DNA from 2 places in the Shewanella sp. SM20 genome. Region 2 is predicted to be linked to the other one. Evidence: predicted binding sites of a transcription regulator. Region 2 holds the regulator's gene; the other holds the start of a gene.

Region 1 (8,379 bases), on a different contig from region 2:
ACTGACTTAGTTGGAGGGCAGTTGTGGCGCTTAGACATTTCATCACAATCGCGTTTTATCTCGAGAGCGGAACAGACCCAAGGTATGTGGCTCCAATTTATCGGTTGTGGTTTTATTTTGGCATTGTTTTACTCAGTGTTAATTATGGCGCGTAATCGATATAAGGAGTCTTTACTGACTTCAGAGTTAATTGCTAACGAAAAACGCTTTAGATTAGTAATTGAAGCCTCTCCAAGTGCGCTATTTATGGTGGATAAATCTGGATTTATTACTTTAGTGAATACCCATGCTGAACGTTTGTTCGGCTATACCAGAGACGAGTTACTCGGTCGTTCCATCAATATGTTATTGCCCGAAACCCTAAGGGATGCTCATCAGCAGCACATGAGTAACTATTTAGTGCAGCCTATTGCGAAAAATATGTCGATGCGGGATGACCTGTTTGGCTGTTGTAAAGATGGCAGTCGACTCGCAATTGAAGTGGGGTTGACGCCTATTCATTTTAGTAATGGCATTTCTATTCTCGCGACAATTAACAATGTCTCTGAACGTAAGCGCATTGAAGTTCAGCGTGCAGAACATATGCTTGAGCTTGAGCGTATTAATCAAGAATTAGACAGGTTTGCCTATATTGCTTCCCATGATTTGAAATCCCCCTTACGTGGTATCGAGCAGCTAACCTCTTGGTTATCTGAGGATTTAGTCGATAACACTAATGAAAATGTACAGAAATACCTAGGGCTTATCCAAAGTCGTATTCATCGAATGGTGTTATTACTCGATGGACTATTGATGTTTTCTCGGATTGGTCGTGTCGATACCGAAACCACTGAAGTGAAAAGTCGGCAACTGGTTGAAGACATGTTTGCGCTCGTCGCGCCGCCACAGGGATTTGAATTAGTCCTAAAAGGTGAATTTCCGAATTTTTATACCGTAAGACCATTGTTGGAATTAGTTATACGAAATTTAATCAGTAACGCCATAAAACACCATGACTTAGGTACAGGTGTGATTACGGTTTCATGTGATGCGGTTGATCAGCAGTATCGATTCAGTGTGATAGATGATGGTCCGGGGATATCAAGCTCATATCATGAAAAAGTCTTCGAGATGTTTCAAACACTTAAACCAAGGGATGAAGTTGAAGGCAGTGGTTTAGGATTATCACTTGTGAGAAAAACGGTTGAAAGTTTAGGTGGAGAGATTCAGCTCAAATCGCAGGGCCGAGGTTGTTGTTTTTGCTTTAGTTGGCCTAAGAAAATAGTGAAAAAGGAGCTTCTATGAGCGCAGAAAATCACTATCAACAGGTCACCATTTTATTGGTTGATGACGATGACGTGGATTACATGGCCGTGCAGCGGGCGATGAGACAATTGAGGTTACTCAATCCCTTAGTGCGTGCTCGGGATGGGATCGAAGCATTAACTATTCTAACGAGTTTAGACACGATCAAAGGTCCGTATCTTATTTTGCTGGATCTTAATATGCCAAGAATGAATGGATTTGAGTTCCTTGAGCGAATACGTTCAGATCCTTCTCTTTCTTCGTCTGTCGTTTTTATGCTCACCACGTCGAGTACCGATGAAGATAGGATGAAAGCCTATAGCCATCATGTGGCTGGTTACATGGTTAAAACTGATATGAAAGACGGTTTTAACAATATTTTTAATATGCTTGAAGGTTACTGGCGAATAGTGGAGCTCCCATCCGCATAAGGTGAGTATATGGATTTACTACTGATAGATGATGATGAAGTTGATAGAACTGCGATCATCCGAGCACTCAGACAGTCAAAGTTGACTTTTAATGTGGTCGAAGCAAATTGTGCATTTGATGGTTTAAATCTCGCATTAGAACGTCATTTTGACGGTATTCTATTGGATTATTTATTACCCGATGCTAATGGCTTAGAAGTGTTGATCAAGCTCAATGCCATGACGCAAGATCAGACCGTAGTCGTTATGCTGAGTCGCTATGAAGATGAGAAACTGGCTCAGCGCTGTATTGAACTAGGGGCACAGGACTTCTTGCTTAAAGATGAGGTCAACTCGCGGATACTAACCCGTGCAATTCGTTATGCGAAACAAAGATCTTCAATGGCGTTGGCGTTACGTAATAGTCACCAAAAACTAAAAGAGCTAGCTGAACACGATTCGTTGACTAAGCTGGTTAATCGCTATGGTTTTGAACTTTGTCTTAATCGAGCGATAGCAAGGGCCAAACGTTGTCACGACTATTTAGCCGTTATCTTGCTCGATTTAGATGATTTTAAAGCGATCAATGACACTCTAGGCCATCAGACGGGGGATATTCTTTTAGTTAAAGTAGCCGCTCGATTAAGTGAAGTACTACGAGATGGCGACATTATTGCCCGTTTAGGTGGGGACGAATTTGTCGTGTTAGTCACTGATAATGATTATAAATATTTCCCTATGATTGTGGCTAATCGATTGCTCAAAGTGTTTGAGGACGTATTTTGTCTCGGTGATAACGATGTGCTTATTGGTGCTAGTATCGGTGTGGCTTTTTATAATGAAGCGGCTTCGAATAGTTCTGAGCTGATGAAATGTGCCGATATTGCCATGTATCGCGCTAAAAAAATGGGCCGAAACCAGATTCAGTTCTACTCAGAAGCTTTAGATAAAGAGGTGCGTTACCGTAATCATATCGAGTCGAGTTTGCGTATTGCCTTAAAAAGAAATGAATTTAAGGTTCATTATCAAGCGCAAGTGAATGCGAAAACCCATCAGTTGGTGGGGATGGAAGCCCTTATCCGATGGCAGCATCCTGTAGATGGCATTATCGCCCCAGATCAATTTTTACCCATAGCCGAAGAAATTGGATTAATGGAGGACATTGATGATTGGGTGCTTGAACAAGCTTGTACTCAGGCACAGGTGTGGCTAACCCAATTACAGCCGACAGGGAGAGAATTCACCATTGCCGTTAACCTGTCTGCATCGCAAATTGGAAATGAGAACCTGTTTGATAAAATAGCGAGTACGCTGACTAAGACAGGACTTCCTGCTGTAGCATTAGAGCTTGAAATTACTGAAAATTGCCTTATTGAAGATCCCCATGAACATGCCAAAATGCTCGATAGAATCGCAGAGTTAGGGGTGCGTTTTGCCCTCGATGATTTTGGGACGGGTTTTTCGTCCTTAGAACATATCAAATTATTTCCCATTAGCGTGCTGAAAATCGATAAAAGCTTTGTCGCTTCCTATGATAAGGATGATAAAGACACTCGTTTGCTCGCTGCATTACTTAACTTCGCCCATGGGTTTAATGTCATATCAGTAGCTGAGGGCGTTGAAACAATTGAGCAGGCTGAGTTTTGTACTTCTCGCCATTGTACTGTATTACAAGGTTATTTGTTTTCTCGCCCCTTAGATGCAACGGAGTTTGAGGCTAAGTATATTCTGCCGCTGTTAACTTAAACCGAGTTTCGAGTGTGATAGGTCTTGAAGTATTTCATTAGCATAATGATTTCGTCTGGTGAGGAATATTTTCTTGCTTTACACTGAGCAATAGACAAATATCAGCCCCTTTTTCTGTCGCTGTGCTTTTGGTGCCGCAGAACGGTTTATTCACTCATGCTTAAGTTGGTCACTCAGCAATGAAAATAGGTATTTTATCCCAATTCCCCCAGTTGTATTCAACACAACGCTTAGTCGCGGCTTGCCAAAGTCGTGGACATGAAGCGGTCGTGATCAATACGCTGAATTGCTACATGAATATTAATTCTATTAAACCTAGCATTCATTATGAAGGTACTGAATTAGTTGGGTTTGATGCCATCATTCCGCGTATTCATGCTAGCGTGACTTTTTATGGTTGTGCCGTTGTTCGTCAGTTTGAAATGATGGGCGTATATGCCGCGAATGATTCAATCTCCATTGCGCGTTCGCGGGACAAATTGCGGGCACTGCAACTACTTTCCCGCAAAGGGATTGGCATGCCAGTGACGGGTTTTGCCAATAAGCCAAATGATATCCCAGATCTCATCAATATGGTGGGCGGCGCTCCGTTAGTCATTAAATTACTCGAAGGCACTCAAGGGATTGGTGTCGTACTCGCTGAAACTAAAACGGCTGCTGAGAGCGTGATTGAAGCATTCTTGGGGCTCAAAGCGAATATCTTAGTGCAGGAATACATTAAAGAATCCAATGGTAGTGATATTCGTTGTTTTGTTGTCGGTGACAAGGTTGTTGCTTCGATGAAGCGTCAAGGTCCCGAGGGCGATTTCCGCTCTAATCTGCATTTAGGGGGTTGTGGTGAGGTGGTAAAAATCACCTCTGTTGAGCGTAAAATGGCTATTGCCGCTGTGAAGGCGATGGGATTGGTTGTCGCGGGAGTAGATATTTTACGTTCTAACCGTGGCCCACTGATCCTTGAGGTTAATTCGGCGCCAGGCATTGAAGGGATTGAGCAAACAACAGGGATTTCAGTGACTGAGCCTATTGTTGAATATATTGAGAAAATGGTTGCGGCCCGTAAAACAAACCGGTCAATTATTGCCTAGTAGGTGATGGTGATAAAACGACGCCACTTTTTAAGGTGGCGTTTTTTATGTTTAGAGCTTATAGATCAAAACTGTAGGAATATCCGAGTACTAGTTTGGCATCATCATCGGTGAGATCGGTATCTGAGACCATAAATGACACTGTGCCTATGCTGGTATCTGCGCTGAGAGTCACGTTATAGTCGGCATAATTATCTTCGCCAAACCAAGATTGGACGACATCACCGTTTGAGTAACCATAGTGCACTGATAAATTCAGCTTTTCAGTGAGAGGAACGGATACCGTCGCGGCAAGATAACTGAGATCTTTATTATCTAAAGGATCGGCGGCCAGATCGTCACCGGCATTGATGACTTGGGAGTAAGCAAGTTCGAGCCATTTCCACGTGACAGCAGCATGGAGCTCACCAAAATCAATACTGCCCGGCGCGTCTGGATAGGCGTAGTAGAGATAGCCAAAGTCGTAGCTGATGTCTTCGGTAATACTGCCGCCATAACCTGCATATAGATCAAGCTCGTAGCTAGTATCATCACCAAAATCCACATTCGATGCCCAAGTTCCCGCATAAAATCCAGAATCGTGGCTGTAGTCAAGGCCACCTTGGATTGCGACCGCATCTTTAGTTTGGGTCGCACCGCGCCATAGATAATTAGAGGTACCGCCAATGTTGCCTGATACGGCTGCAAAGGCGTTGCCTGCCAGTAACATTCCCGTCGATAAGGCCAAAACGCTGTACAGTGATTTCTTCATGCTCATCCCCTCGATTGACTTATTTATCGATTCACCATTGGCACACTCAAAGTCAGCTGTGGTCATTAGTGCATCTTGGTTTTTTTCTAAGGAAGGATTTGCTAATCACATGCCACTATTACAATGCCATGTAAAACAAGGTATTAGAACTTTCAATGTTAATGAAATGTTTTTATTTGCCAGTTTGTGGGGCAGAGGCGCACTTTTGTTGTGCACAAAATATTCAGTGCTTCACTGGGATTGGGCAAAAAAAACGCCTCACAATGGAGGCGTTGTATTGAATTTTATAACTTAGTTTACGCTGTCACGTAGGGTTTTACCCGCTTTAAACTTAGGCACTGTCGCTTCAGCAATTTGAATTTCTTTACCCGTTTGTGGGTTACGGCCAGTGCGAGCGGCACGAGTCGCTGTTTCAAAAGAACCGAAACCTACGATGGAGATTTTGTCACCATTTTTCATTGATTCGGTAATAGCTGCTTCAAAAGACTTCAATGCGCGTGCTGCTTCTACTTTCGTTAGATCGGCATTTTCTGCAATTTTGGCGATTAGTTCAGTTTTGTTCATTTTTATTGTCTCTTCTTTCCGTAGATTTATTTGAAATAAGCGTGCCTAACATGCCATAAGGTTTAACACTTGGAAAGCCTTTTGCGTCAAGCGTGCAGCAGGATGTTCAGTAAAGCGCAGAATATTTACTCAGTTCGTGACTTAAGTTTTATTCTGGTTTTATTCTTCTAACAGTTGATAGAGTAATTTTTTAACAAGTTTGGGTTCAAAGGGTTTGTCACATAAGGCATTTACACCCGCTTGGGACACATTGCTGAGGTGGGTATCGTTGGCTTCGGAAGACACCATCAAGATGGGAATGTGCGATTGTTGGCTTTCATTGCGGATAAATTGTGTCAAAGCTAGCCCATCTACACTCGGCATATTGTAATCAGTGATCACTAAGTCGAACATATTGTGTTTCATTAACGCTATGGCTTGCGCGCCATCCTCGGCCTCGGTAATTAGCTTCATCCCTAAGTTACCAATCGTGCGTTTAATGACGTTTCTTGCCATACGGCTATCATCGACCACTAATACACGCACATCTTGTACATCGAAATTACTCAGGTCGAGTTCATCGTGGCTGAGTAAATCAATCGTGGCATTCAATGCTGTACCTAAATGGTCGGCACTGAAGGGTTTAGGTAGAATCGCTACTACACCCGATTGGCGGAATATTTCAAGTTGTTCACGGCGGCACTCACTCGAGACCAGCATAAATTGGATATCTTTGCAGTCAGCGTTGGCCCTTAAGTAGCCCAAGAGATCGATGGCAGTGCCATCATCGAAATGCATGGCGCTCGCAATAAGGTCAGGTTTATGGCGAGCAATAATATCTTTAGCCGCTTCTATGTTTTCTGCGGTTTGAATGCTGAGAATGCCTTCTTGTTGTAAGCGCTGAATAATAATTCGACGCTGTGTCTCTGAAGGTTCTACCAAAAGAATGGAAAGTTCGCTGGGCGATAAATGGCTCATAGTCTACTTCAAGTTAAAAGTCGTAAGTATTTTACTGGGTCGCTAAGCTACGCTGTTGATAACAGCTTAGCAGCAAAGTCCATTACTGAGTTTGGCGGGTCAAATAGTGTCTCGTGACCTTAGAAAATGCGATCCAATACTGCACGAGTAAAATAACAATAATGCTCACTGTGAGTGGCAACATAGGAATGTTGTGGCCAGAAACAACCACTTTTACATCCTCAGGGGTAATGCGATAGGCAATAATTGCTGTAATCCCCAGAGCCGAGAATCCTAAGGTTTGCATGCCAATATAAATCTTCAACACTAAGCTAGACCATGGCGCCCGTATGAGTATGCCAACGAGAACGGGGAGGACACCTAGGGTGAATACATCTAGGGATTGAGTCATCACAGTACGCCAAAGTGCAGCAATGCTGAAGAGGCAATATAACGTGATCAGTAGTATAAGACGTTTAGGCATAGATTGAAGTGCACACCAGTAGCAAAGAAGATGAGCAAGTGTAGGAAATGCCCTAATCCGAGTCCAGTATAACCGTAATATCGTGTAGAATATGCCTTTTTGCTAGAGGCTCTAATAGGTGACGTTTATGACAGAAGTTGAGTTTTGGGGTTTAGTCACGCGAACGGAAGCGGCGCAATCACAGGAGTCTTTGACTCAAGCACTGAAGCAGAAACTTGCCGAATTGAGTAATGAAGAGTTAAAAGCTTTCGATAAAATCTTTGGTCAGCAGATGCGCCGTAGTTATCTGTGGTCTGTTTGGGGGGCGGCTTACATTATTACGGGCTGTGATTCTGAATATGCTTTTGCCGAGTTTAGGTGTTTTTTGATTTCACTCGGTAAAGAAATTTTCGAAGGTGTGGTTAATCAGCCTGACACCCTAGCACGTTTAGCCGCTTGGCCAGAGCGAGATGCCTATGCTTACCCTTTTGTAGATGAATACGACCTTATCGCAGGGCAATTATACGAAGATAGAACCAGTGAGGAACTGCCCTTTATGCCATCGGGCAAGGCGACGCCCGCGGGTAAAAAATTTAGCACTAAGCCCAAGGATTTAAAGCGGCAATACCCTGAGCTGAGTGCCCGTTTTCCATTTTAGTCTTGGCAATACCTTATGAGCGTAAGCAAGCGTTGGTAGTGACATCGAAGGTCATGCCGTATTTAGGGCAGATGTCGCTCATAAACTCATGTTCTTGCGCGGTTAATTGTTGACTAAAATCTTGCTTAAGCTGCTCAGTCATTTGATGTTCAGCCGCATTTTGCATCTGAGCCAATTTGCTCAAATGAGTGTTAACTGCCTGTTGCTGGCTGATGGTCAATGGCGCAGCTTGGCTTGAAATACTTACGCTAGTTCCGATTGTCAGCAGTGCCAATAAAGCGAGTTTTGGTGAATATGGGTTGAATAGATAAGCCGTTTTTAGGTTCATAGGTAAGCTCCAAGTTAAAAATTACGTTTAACACGTTAGTTCTAAATCGTGCATCCTTAGACGGTAAAGAAAACGAGTTGTACTGTGAGGAGCGGAGTTTATTGTATAAATATTGAACCTATGCTGAATGGTTAGTTAGTGCTCATTCTTCATT
Region 2 (8,379 bases):
GTCAATCCAAAATCGTTGAAAACCGTATGACAGCCCTTGGTGTTACCCATATTTACCAAGGCGTAGATAATAAGTTCGAGCCCTATGAAGCATTGCTCGCACTTTATGGTGTCACCCCAGAAGAAGTGGCTTATATCGGTGATGATATTGTCGATCTCCCCGTGATGAATGTCGTCGGTTTAGCGGTCAGTGTTGCCGATGGTCATCCCTATGTGCGTCAGCACGCCCACTTTGTCACTACGCTCAATGGTGGCCACGGTGCACTGCGTGAACTCACAGATCTGTTACTCCTAAGTCAAAATAAATTCACTTCGGCCCATGGAATGAGTATATGAGTCGTGTGACACTCGCGATTATCGCTTTTTTTGGAACTGCACTAGCGCTTTACTGGCAGGTCCAGAACAAACACAGCGGTGATTCCGATAACAGAGTTAAAGATCAAAATACCCCAGATTTCATCGTTGAAGATCTGCGCAGTGCTGAGTTCAATGAGCAAGGACTAGTGAATAGCCGTGTGACGGCGAAACACATGGAACATTATGATTCAACGAATCAAACTTTCTTTACTCAACCTGTTTATCTTGTTTATCCAGACCAAGGTAAAGCACAATGGCAACTCAGGGCAGATCAGGGCAAGCTAAACAAGGAAACTGGCAAGGTTGTATTAGAAAATAATGTTATTATCGATGCCATTAGCCCAGAAGAACCGATTCAGACCTTGTCCACCAGTTATCTGGAACTCGATCTCAACACTATGATAATGACCTCTGACCGTACCATTTACGTCACAGGGAAAGATTTTAATATTCAAGGCCAAGGCCTTTATGCCGACCTCAACGCGCAAGAAGTGCAATTGACCAGTCAGGTAGTAGGAACATATGAAGCAAAATAACGTATTACTTGCCAGCCTAATGCTAATTATGAGCATGAGTGCTTTCGCGAAAGTCGGCGACTTAAAGCAAGAAGTCAAAATTAAAGCCGTGAGCCAAACTGCGGATATCAAAAACAACCAGATCATCTTCTTTGGTCCGGTGGAAGTGACCCAAGGCTCAATAAAAATCCAAGCAAATGAACTGCGTGCATTTTCTGCTGAAGGTGAAAATAGCAAAACTTTGGTCGCAACAGGCAACCCTGCTACGTATAGCCAAATATTAGACGATGGCCGTCCTGCATCGGCGAGCGCGAAAGAAATTCGTTACGATATGGCAAGCCGCACCTTAACACTGAAAGGTATGGCGTCATTAGATCAAGCGGGTAGCCAAGTTACAGGCAATTTAATCCGCTATAACATGATTCAACAGAAATTGATGGCCGAGAGTACTGGCAGTGGTGACGATCGCGTGATCACTATTATTCAGCCTGAAAACTATCAAGATGATGCTAAATCAGACGCTCCGGCGGATAAACCTGTAAAAAAGCAGGACTCTAAATGACCCAAATCACCTTAAGAGCACAAAATCTGGCGAAAAGTTACAAGAGTCGCCAAGTGGTTAAAGACGTCAGTCTGACGGTAAAAACCGGTCAAGTCGTTGGCCTACTCGGTCCGAACGGCGCGGGTAAAACCACGACCTTTTACATGGTTGTCGGGCTAGTGAAGAGCGATAAGGGACATATCTTTATCGACGATGATGATTTAACCGCAGATCCTATGCATCTGCGTGCCCGCAAAGGCATAGGTTACTTACCGCAGGAAGCCAGTATCTTTCGTAAGCTAACTGTTCATGACAACATCATGGCCGTACTGCAAACTCGTAAAGAACTTAAAAACGAAGAACGAGAAGAAGAACTAGAACATCTGCTCGAAGAGTTTCATATCACCCACATCCGTGACAGCCAAGGCATGTCATTGTCGGGTGGCGAACGTCGTCGCGTCGAAATTGCGCGAGCTTTAGCCGCTAATCCTAAGTTCATTTTGCTCGATGAACCGTTTGCCGGCGTCGATCCTATTTCGGTTATCGACATCAAGAAGATTATCGAACAACTCAAAAGTCGCGGCCTTGGCGTACTGATCACAGACCATAATGTCCGCGAGACATTAGATGTATGTGAACATGCTTATATTGTGAGTCACGGAAACCTGATTGCCGAAGGGACTCCAGCAGAGATCTTAGACAATCAGCAAGTTAGGGCTGTGTACTTAGGTGAACAATTCAGGCTATAGTTAATCGAGCGAAGCCAATGGAGGCAATTTATACCGCCATTGGGCTTCACTCAAGATAATAATAAGCGACCTCATCCAACAATAATAACGTAGGGATCAGCGGTAACATGAAAGCGTCACTCCAGCTCAAACTGGGTCAACAGTTAACCATGACGCCACAATTACAACAGGCCATACGTCTGTTGCAACTGTCGTCATTAGAACTGCAGCAAGAGATCCAGCAAGCATTAGATTCTAATCCCCTTCTCGAGCTGGAAGAGGATCAATTCGACGCCACTAAAACCCCTGTAAACCAAACGCTATCCGATACGGATTTCAGTGAATCTAGCACTCTGCCACCAGAAAAAGACAGCTCCACCATAGACACGGCAGAGTCGCTAACCAAAGAATCCATGCCCGATGAGCTCCCCATGGACACCACATGGGATGAAGTGTTTACCGCCTCCCCAAACTCAGGCCCCGGCGGCAGTCGTGAAGACGATATGCCCTTCCAAGGCGAGACCAGTGAAGGTTTGTACGAACACTTAGAATGGCAAAAAAACCTCACGCCGTTTTCTGAAACCGATTTAGCCATTGCCACCGCCATTATTGATGCAATCGACGATCAGGGCTATCTCACCCAAAGCACTGAAGAAATTCTCGAAGCCATGGGCAATCCTGAAGTTGAGCTTGACGAAGTCGAAGCCGTACTCAAGCGCATTCAGCATTTTGATCCCATAGGCGTTGCCGCCCGCGATTTAAGTGAATGCCTGCTGATCCAACTGTCGCATTTCGCCGCTGATACTCCCAACCTAGAAAACGCCCGTATGCTGATCAAAGATCATTTAGATCTGATCGCCGCCCGTGATTTTAGGTTGTTGATGCGTAAGACTAAATTAAAAGAAGATGAATTAAGGGATGGTATAGCACTCATCCAAACCCTCAATCCTCGCCCAGGTTTGTTGATCACGCCCAATAATGACGAATACGTTATCCCAGATGTGTCTGTGTCGAAGAAAAATGGCCGCTGGGTCGTTGAGCTTAATCCTGACTGCATGCCCAAAATCAATGTAAATCAACATTATGCTTCTATGGCACGCAGCACAAAAAACCAAGCCGATAGCCAATTTATTCGCGGCCATCTGCAAGAGGCTAAATGGTTTATTAAGAGTCTAGAAAGCCGTAACGACACTTTGCTTAAAGTTGCTAATTGCATAGTGCAATATCAGCAAGGTTTCTTTGAGTATGGTGAAGAAGCCATGAAGCCTATGGTGCTTAACGATATTGCTGAAGCGGTAGAAATGCATGAGTCCACCATCTCACGGGTCACAACTCAAAAATACATGCATACCCCTAAGGGACTTTTTGAACTAAAATACTTCTTCTCTAGCCACGTCGGGACTGACGATGGTGGTGAGTGCTCATCCACAGCAATCAGAGCCTTTATAAAGAAACTGGTGGCAGCGGAAAACCAGAAAAAACCATTAAGCGATAGTAAGATGGCACAACTTCTGGCAGAACAAGGGATCAACGTAGCCCGCAGAACCATTGCGAAGTACCGAGAGGCTATGCTTATTCCACCTTCTAATCAGCGTAAAAGTTTATAACCTACAGTGGATATCGGAGGACGTTTCTATGCAAATAAACCTAAGTGGACACCATGTCGAAATTACCGAATCGTTACGTGCATATGTAGAAGAAAAGTTTTCAAAACTTGAACGCCATTTCGAACAGATCAATAATGTGCACGTTGTGCTCAATGTTGAGAAAATGCAACAGATTGCTGAAGCGAGAATAAACCTCATAGGTGGTGAAGTTTTTGCAACTTCAGAGCATGCTGACATGTATGCCGCTATAGACGCCCTGATTGACAAGCTTGACCGTCAGGTTATTAAACACAAAGAGAAGTTAACAAAACACTAATAATGGAACTTTGTACCATACTGCGGCCGGAGTGCACTACCTGCGCCACTCCGGGCAGCAAGAAAAAGGTACTGGAACTCATCAGCGACTTAGTCGCTGCCCAGTACCCGACCCTCTCATCTCAAGAGATATTCGAAAGCCTAGTGGCGCGCGAAAAGATGGGGAGCACAGGTATAGGTAACGGCATCGCCATTCCACATGGTCGACTAGCCGATATAGATCAGCCCATTGCCATACTCATTAAGTGTGAAGAGCCGATAGCATTTGATGCTATCGATAAGCAACCTGTTGATATTTTATTTGCACTACTGGTGCCTGCAGACCAATGTCAGCAGCACTTAAGTACTTTGTCTTGCATGGCCGAAAAGCTGAGCGACAAGCAAATATTAAAGCAATTACGCAAGACGCATGATGAAACGGAACTCTATCAGGTAATCACTGGATGAAACTGGTCATAGTGTCGGGCCGCTCAGGCTCAGGCAAATCTGTCGCCCTTAGGGTACTCGAAGATCTCGGCTATTATTGTGTCGATAACCTTCCCTTGCCATTGATTGGCAGTTTGCTTGAGCAACTCAAAGGCAGTAACGATCTCGTCGCCATCAGTGTCGACGTGCGTAACATGCCTGAGCAGGATAAGGTCTTAGTGAAACAACTCGCTAGCCTACCTCCAGATACTGAGTTAACGAGCTTCTTCCTTAACTCCAGCGATAAAATTCTGCTCAAGCGTTACAGCGAAACCCGCCGTTTGCATCCTTTGTCGAAGAGCCGAGTCTCTTTGCAAGAAGCGATAAAGCTGGAGGGGAAACTGCTTGAGCCTATGTCAAAACTGGTCGATCACTACATAGATACGTCGAATTTGAATATCTATGATTTAAGCGACCAAGTCCGACAAATTCTCCTTGGTAGTGTCGATAAAGAACTCGTGATCAACTTCGAGTCCTTTGGCTTTAAGCACGGAATGCCCACCGAAGCCGACTTTATGTTCGATGTGCGCTTCCTGCCCAATCCCCACTGGGAGCTGGCGCTGCGGCCATTGACTGGCTTGGATGAACCCGTAGCTGAGTTCTTAAATCGCCAACCACTGGTCAATAAGTTCATCTGGCAAATCGAAAATTTACTGGAGACTTGGCTGCCGCACCTCGAGCGTAACAATCGCAGTTATTTAACTGTGGCCATTGGCTGCACAGGTGGACAGCACAGATCGGTTTACGTCGCAGAGCAATTGGCCAAACGCTTTAGTAACGGTAAACATAAAGTGTATGCCCGTCATCGAGAGCTCAATAATGCCAAAGCTTGAACGTCAGATAACCATCTGTAATAAGCTCGGTTTACATGCCCGTGCCGCCACTAAGTTGGTGGTACTGGCTTCCGAGTTTGATGCGACCATCACCTTAATCCAAGGCGATAAACAAGCATCGGCCGCCAGTGTACTTGGCTTACTGATGCTTGAAACTGGCATGGGTAAAACCATTAAGCTGATCGCCGAAGGCCCAGATGCAGAGCCGGCTCTCGATGCCATTTGTGCCTTAATCGACGCTAAGTTTGACGAAGCCTGTTAGTTTCACTTCACACTAAGCACTTCATAGTTAGATTCACTTCATGTCTAGTTTAAAAAACTTGCCATTCAGACATGGCAAAACATTTGTCGCTCAACGATACAAGCTACTGGCGATTACACTAGCGGTCATTGCGCTGGCCTTACCTTAGCCGCCTTAATCTGTGTCATCGACTGACGCTTAGTCACCGCTAAATCATAGCCCAACACCAAGATCTCAAACCAATTTGCCGCACAATGGAGGACAAATGCCCGTAGATAATGCAGAAAACGATCACACCGGACATAGTCTTGACCAGTTAAACCAAGCGCTTAGCAGCGGCATGTTCGTACACGTGCGCAATATGCTGCAAAAAATGGCCGCCTCAGATATCGCGCTGATCTTAGAATCATCACCGCCAAGTGCCAGACAAGTACTGTGGCAGCTCATCGATCAGGAACAAATAGGCGACATACTCGATGAGTTGAGTGAAGAACTCAAAGACCCACTGATCCGCAGCATGAGCCCTGAGCGAGTCGCGAAAGCGACAGCAAGCATGGACACCGACGATCTCGCCTATATTCTGCGAAGTCTTCCCGACGCCGTTTACAAACAAGTGTTGCAGTCGATGACGGAGCAAAATCGCCTGAGGGTAGAACAAGCCCTATCTTATCCAGATGAGACCGCCGGCAGCTTGATGAACACAGATACTGTCACCCTAAGACCCGATGTGAATATCGATGTGGTGCTGCGCTATCTTCGGCAAAGGGGCAACCTACCCGACACCACAGATACCTTATATGTGGTCGACAAACAGGACAAAGTCCTTGGCGGTGTTAGGCTGGCAGATCTGCTGACTTGCGCGCCAAGCACCACAATTCGCAATATCATGGATCCCAATATTCAAAGTATTCCTGTGAGCATGTCCGACAGCGAAGTCGCACAGAAATTCGAACGCAATGACTGGGTATCGGCACCTGTCGTCGACAGTGATGGTAAGCTGCTCGGGCGTATCACAATCGATGACGTAGTCGATGTTATCCGCGAAGATGCTGAACATTCCATGATGGGTATGGCGGGGATGGACGGAGATGAAGATACCTTTGGTCCTGTGCTAAAAAGTACCCTACGTCGCTCGCTCTGGCTCACTATAAACTTATTCGCCGCCCTGCTCGCCTCGTCGGTCAGCAATATGTTTGAAGGCACTATTGAACAATTTGCCACTATCGCCATCCTAATGACGATTGTCCCTAGCATGGGCGGTGTTGCCGGTAATCAGACCTTAGCGCTCGTGATCCGCGGTATTGCTTTAGGCCATATCGGCCAAAGCAACGCCCGCTGGCTTATCGGTAAAGAGCTATCGATTGGTTTTCTCAATGGCTTGATGTGGTCGATTTTAGTCTTTGTCGCCGTGTGGCTATGGAAGGATGATATGGCACTGGCGGGATTAATTGGTAGCGCCATGCTGATCAACATGACAGTAGCTGGGCTTGCAGGTGCGAGTATTCCATTGATTTTAAAACGACTTAAAATCGATCCTGCCCTCGCTGGCGGTATGGTGCTCACCACAGTCACTGACGTGGTTGGCCTGTTCGCCTTCCTCGGGTTAGCGACGCTCTACCTGATGAACTAACGCTTTAACAGTTTGAGCTAACCACAGAACGGCACCCCAAAGGTGCCGTTTTTTATCCGGCTTGAAAGCTAAAAAAGGTTATTTTGCCGGAGGTTGAAAACCATAACTGCTCAGAATCGCTTGGCCTTTTGTCGATAGAATAAACTCAGCTAACGGCTTAGCGGCAGTATTAGCGCCTTGTAAAACCAGTAAACCATAGTCGGCACCCACGGCGAGTTCCTGCGGTAAGTCAATGATTTGTAAACTTGGCACTTCTTTTTTAGCCAGCACAGCATTAGTGCAATAGGTTAAAAAGATATCCGCTTGCTTGTTTTCCATCACCCAGCCATAGGGGTTGCGATCTTTAGGCGGTTTAACGCTCTCAGGGCCGCCCGTCAGTTGTAATGCCTTGGTCTCTAACGCGGCTTTCGCATTGGGTTTTACCGCTTCGGCCTTAGCAAAAACGGCCCAGGCATAATCCCCCGCGGGGTCGGCTTTCGGGGTTGAGGTACCGACTTTAATCTTAGGATCTAACAAGGTATCGAGTAACGTCGCACTCGTCACCTGAACTGTGTCTTGAGCAATGGCGCAGAGTTGATTACGGGCAAACATTTGCACCGCTTCGCCCTGACCCGAATCCACTAATGCCTGTGGATGTTTCATATTCGCCGAGGCAAAGATATCGACTTTCTCGCCCTCTTGAATGCGCTTTAACAATAAACCTGAGGGCGCATATTGCGCTACAACACTTATTTGCGACTGTGCTTGATAAGCAGCAATAATATCACTCATCGTAGCCTTTAAACTGCCTGCGGCGCGCAGTTCTATCGGCGCGGCTCCTGTGGTCACTTCGGCTTTCATCGGCACTCCTTGTACAGCAGTCACCATGATGACAGGACTTAAACTCAAGGCTACTAACATATTTTTGCTTATCATAGTCATATTCTCCTTTAGGCACTAAAAGTCATTCTTGTGACTTATCCCCATACAGAACGTGAAATAGATAAAGGGATCAAGCTGAAGTCATCCCAAGGTAATTAGCAGTGATATGTTTGTGGTGCAGGTCACTCAAGGTGCGCTTCATAAAGGACAAATTGTCTAATAGAAGCACGGCAAGCTAATCACTCAATTAGCCCACCACTGAAAACAAAAAAAGTCGCCCCTGGCGA

What was found. Region 2 encodes sigma-54, which starts transcription at its own class of promoters, with help from an activator protein. Its sites were predicted from a motif close to GTTGGCACGNNNNTNGNNT; they were not measured.
Region 1: a site for sigma-54 is predicted at 5,375-5,393, ahead of L5M18_RS03015 (TorF family putative porin). Genes of this name have one in related genera too.

What each region holds. Positions count from the first base shown of each region.
Region 1 is NZ_JAKKRK010000004.1:62,424-70,802, forward strand. It holds gene L5M18_RS02995 (CHASE domain-containing protein) at 1-1,284, shown strand, start outside; gene L5M18_RS03000 (response regulator) at 1,281-1,715, shown strand; gene L5M18_RS03005 (putative bifunctional diguanylate cyclase/phosphodiesterase) at 1,725-3,440, shown strand; gene rimK (30S ribosomal protein S6--L-glutamate ligase) at 3,620-4,525, shown strand; gene L5M18_RS03015 (TorF family putative porin) at 4,584-5,276, opposite strand; gene L5M18_RS03020 (HU family DNA-binding protein) at 5,568-5,840, opposite strand; gene L5M18_RS03025 (response regulator) at 6,000-6,797, opposite strand; gene L5M18_RS03030 (hypothetical protein) at 6,880-7,260, opposite strand; gene L5M18_RS03035 (DUF4240 domain-containing protein) at 7,388-7,897, shown strand; gene L5M18_RS03040 (hypothetical protein) at 7,911-8,225, opposite strand; gene L5M18_RS03045 (hypothetical protein) at 8,361-8,379, opposite strand, start outside.
Region 2 is NZ_JAKKRK010000031.1:48,743-57,121, forward strand. It holds gene kdsC (3-deoxy-manno-octulosonate-8-phosphatase KdsC) at 1-335, shown strand, start outside; gene lptC (LPS export ABC transporter periplasmic protein LptC) at 332-892, shown strand; gene lptA (lipopolysaccharide transport periplasmic protein LptA) at 879-1,433, shown strand; gene lptB (LPS export ABC transporter ATP-binding protein) at 1,430-2,161, shown strand; gene L5M18_RS14060 (RNA polymerase factor sigma-54) at 2,269-3,747, shown strand; gene hpf (ribosome hibernation promoting factor) at 3,776-4,063, shown strand; gene ptsN (PTS IIA-like nitrogen regulatory protein PtsN) at 4,066-4,509, shown strand; gene rapZ (RNase adapter RapZ) at 4,506-5,360, shown strand; gene L5M18_RS14080 (HPr family phosphocarrier protein) at 5,347-5,622, shown strand; gene mgtE (magnesium transporter) at 5,867-7,231, shown strand; gene L5M18_RS14090 (molybdate ABC transporter substrate-binding protein) at 7,310-8,146, opposite strand.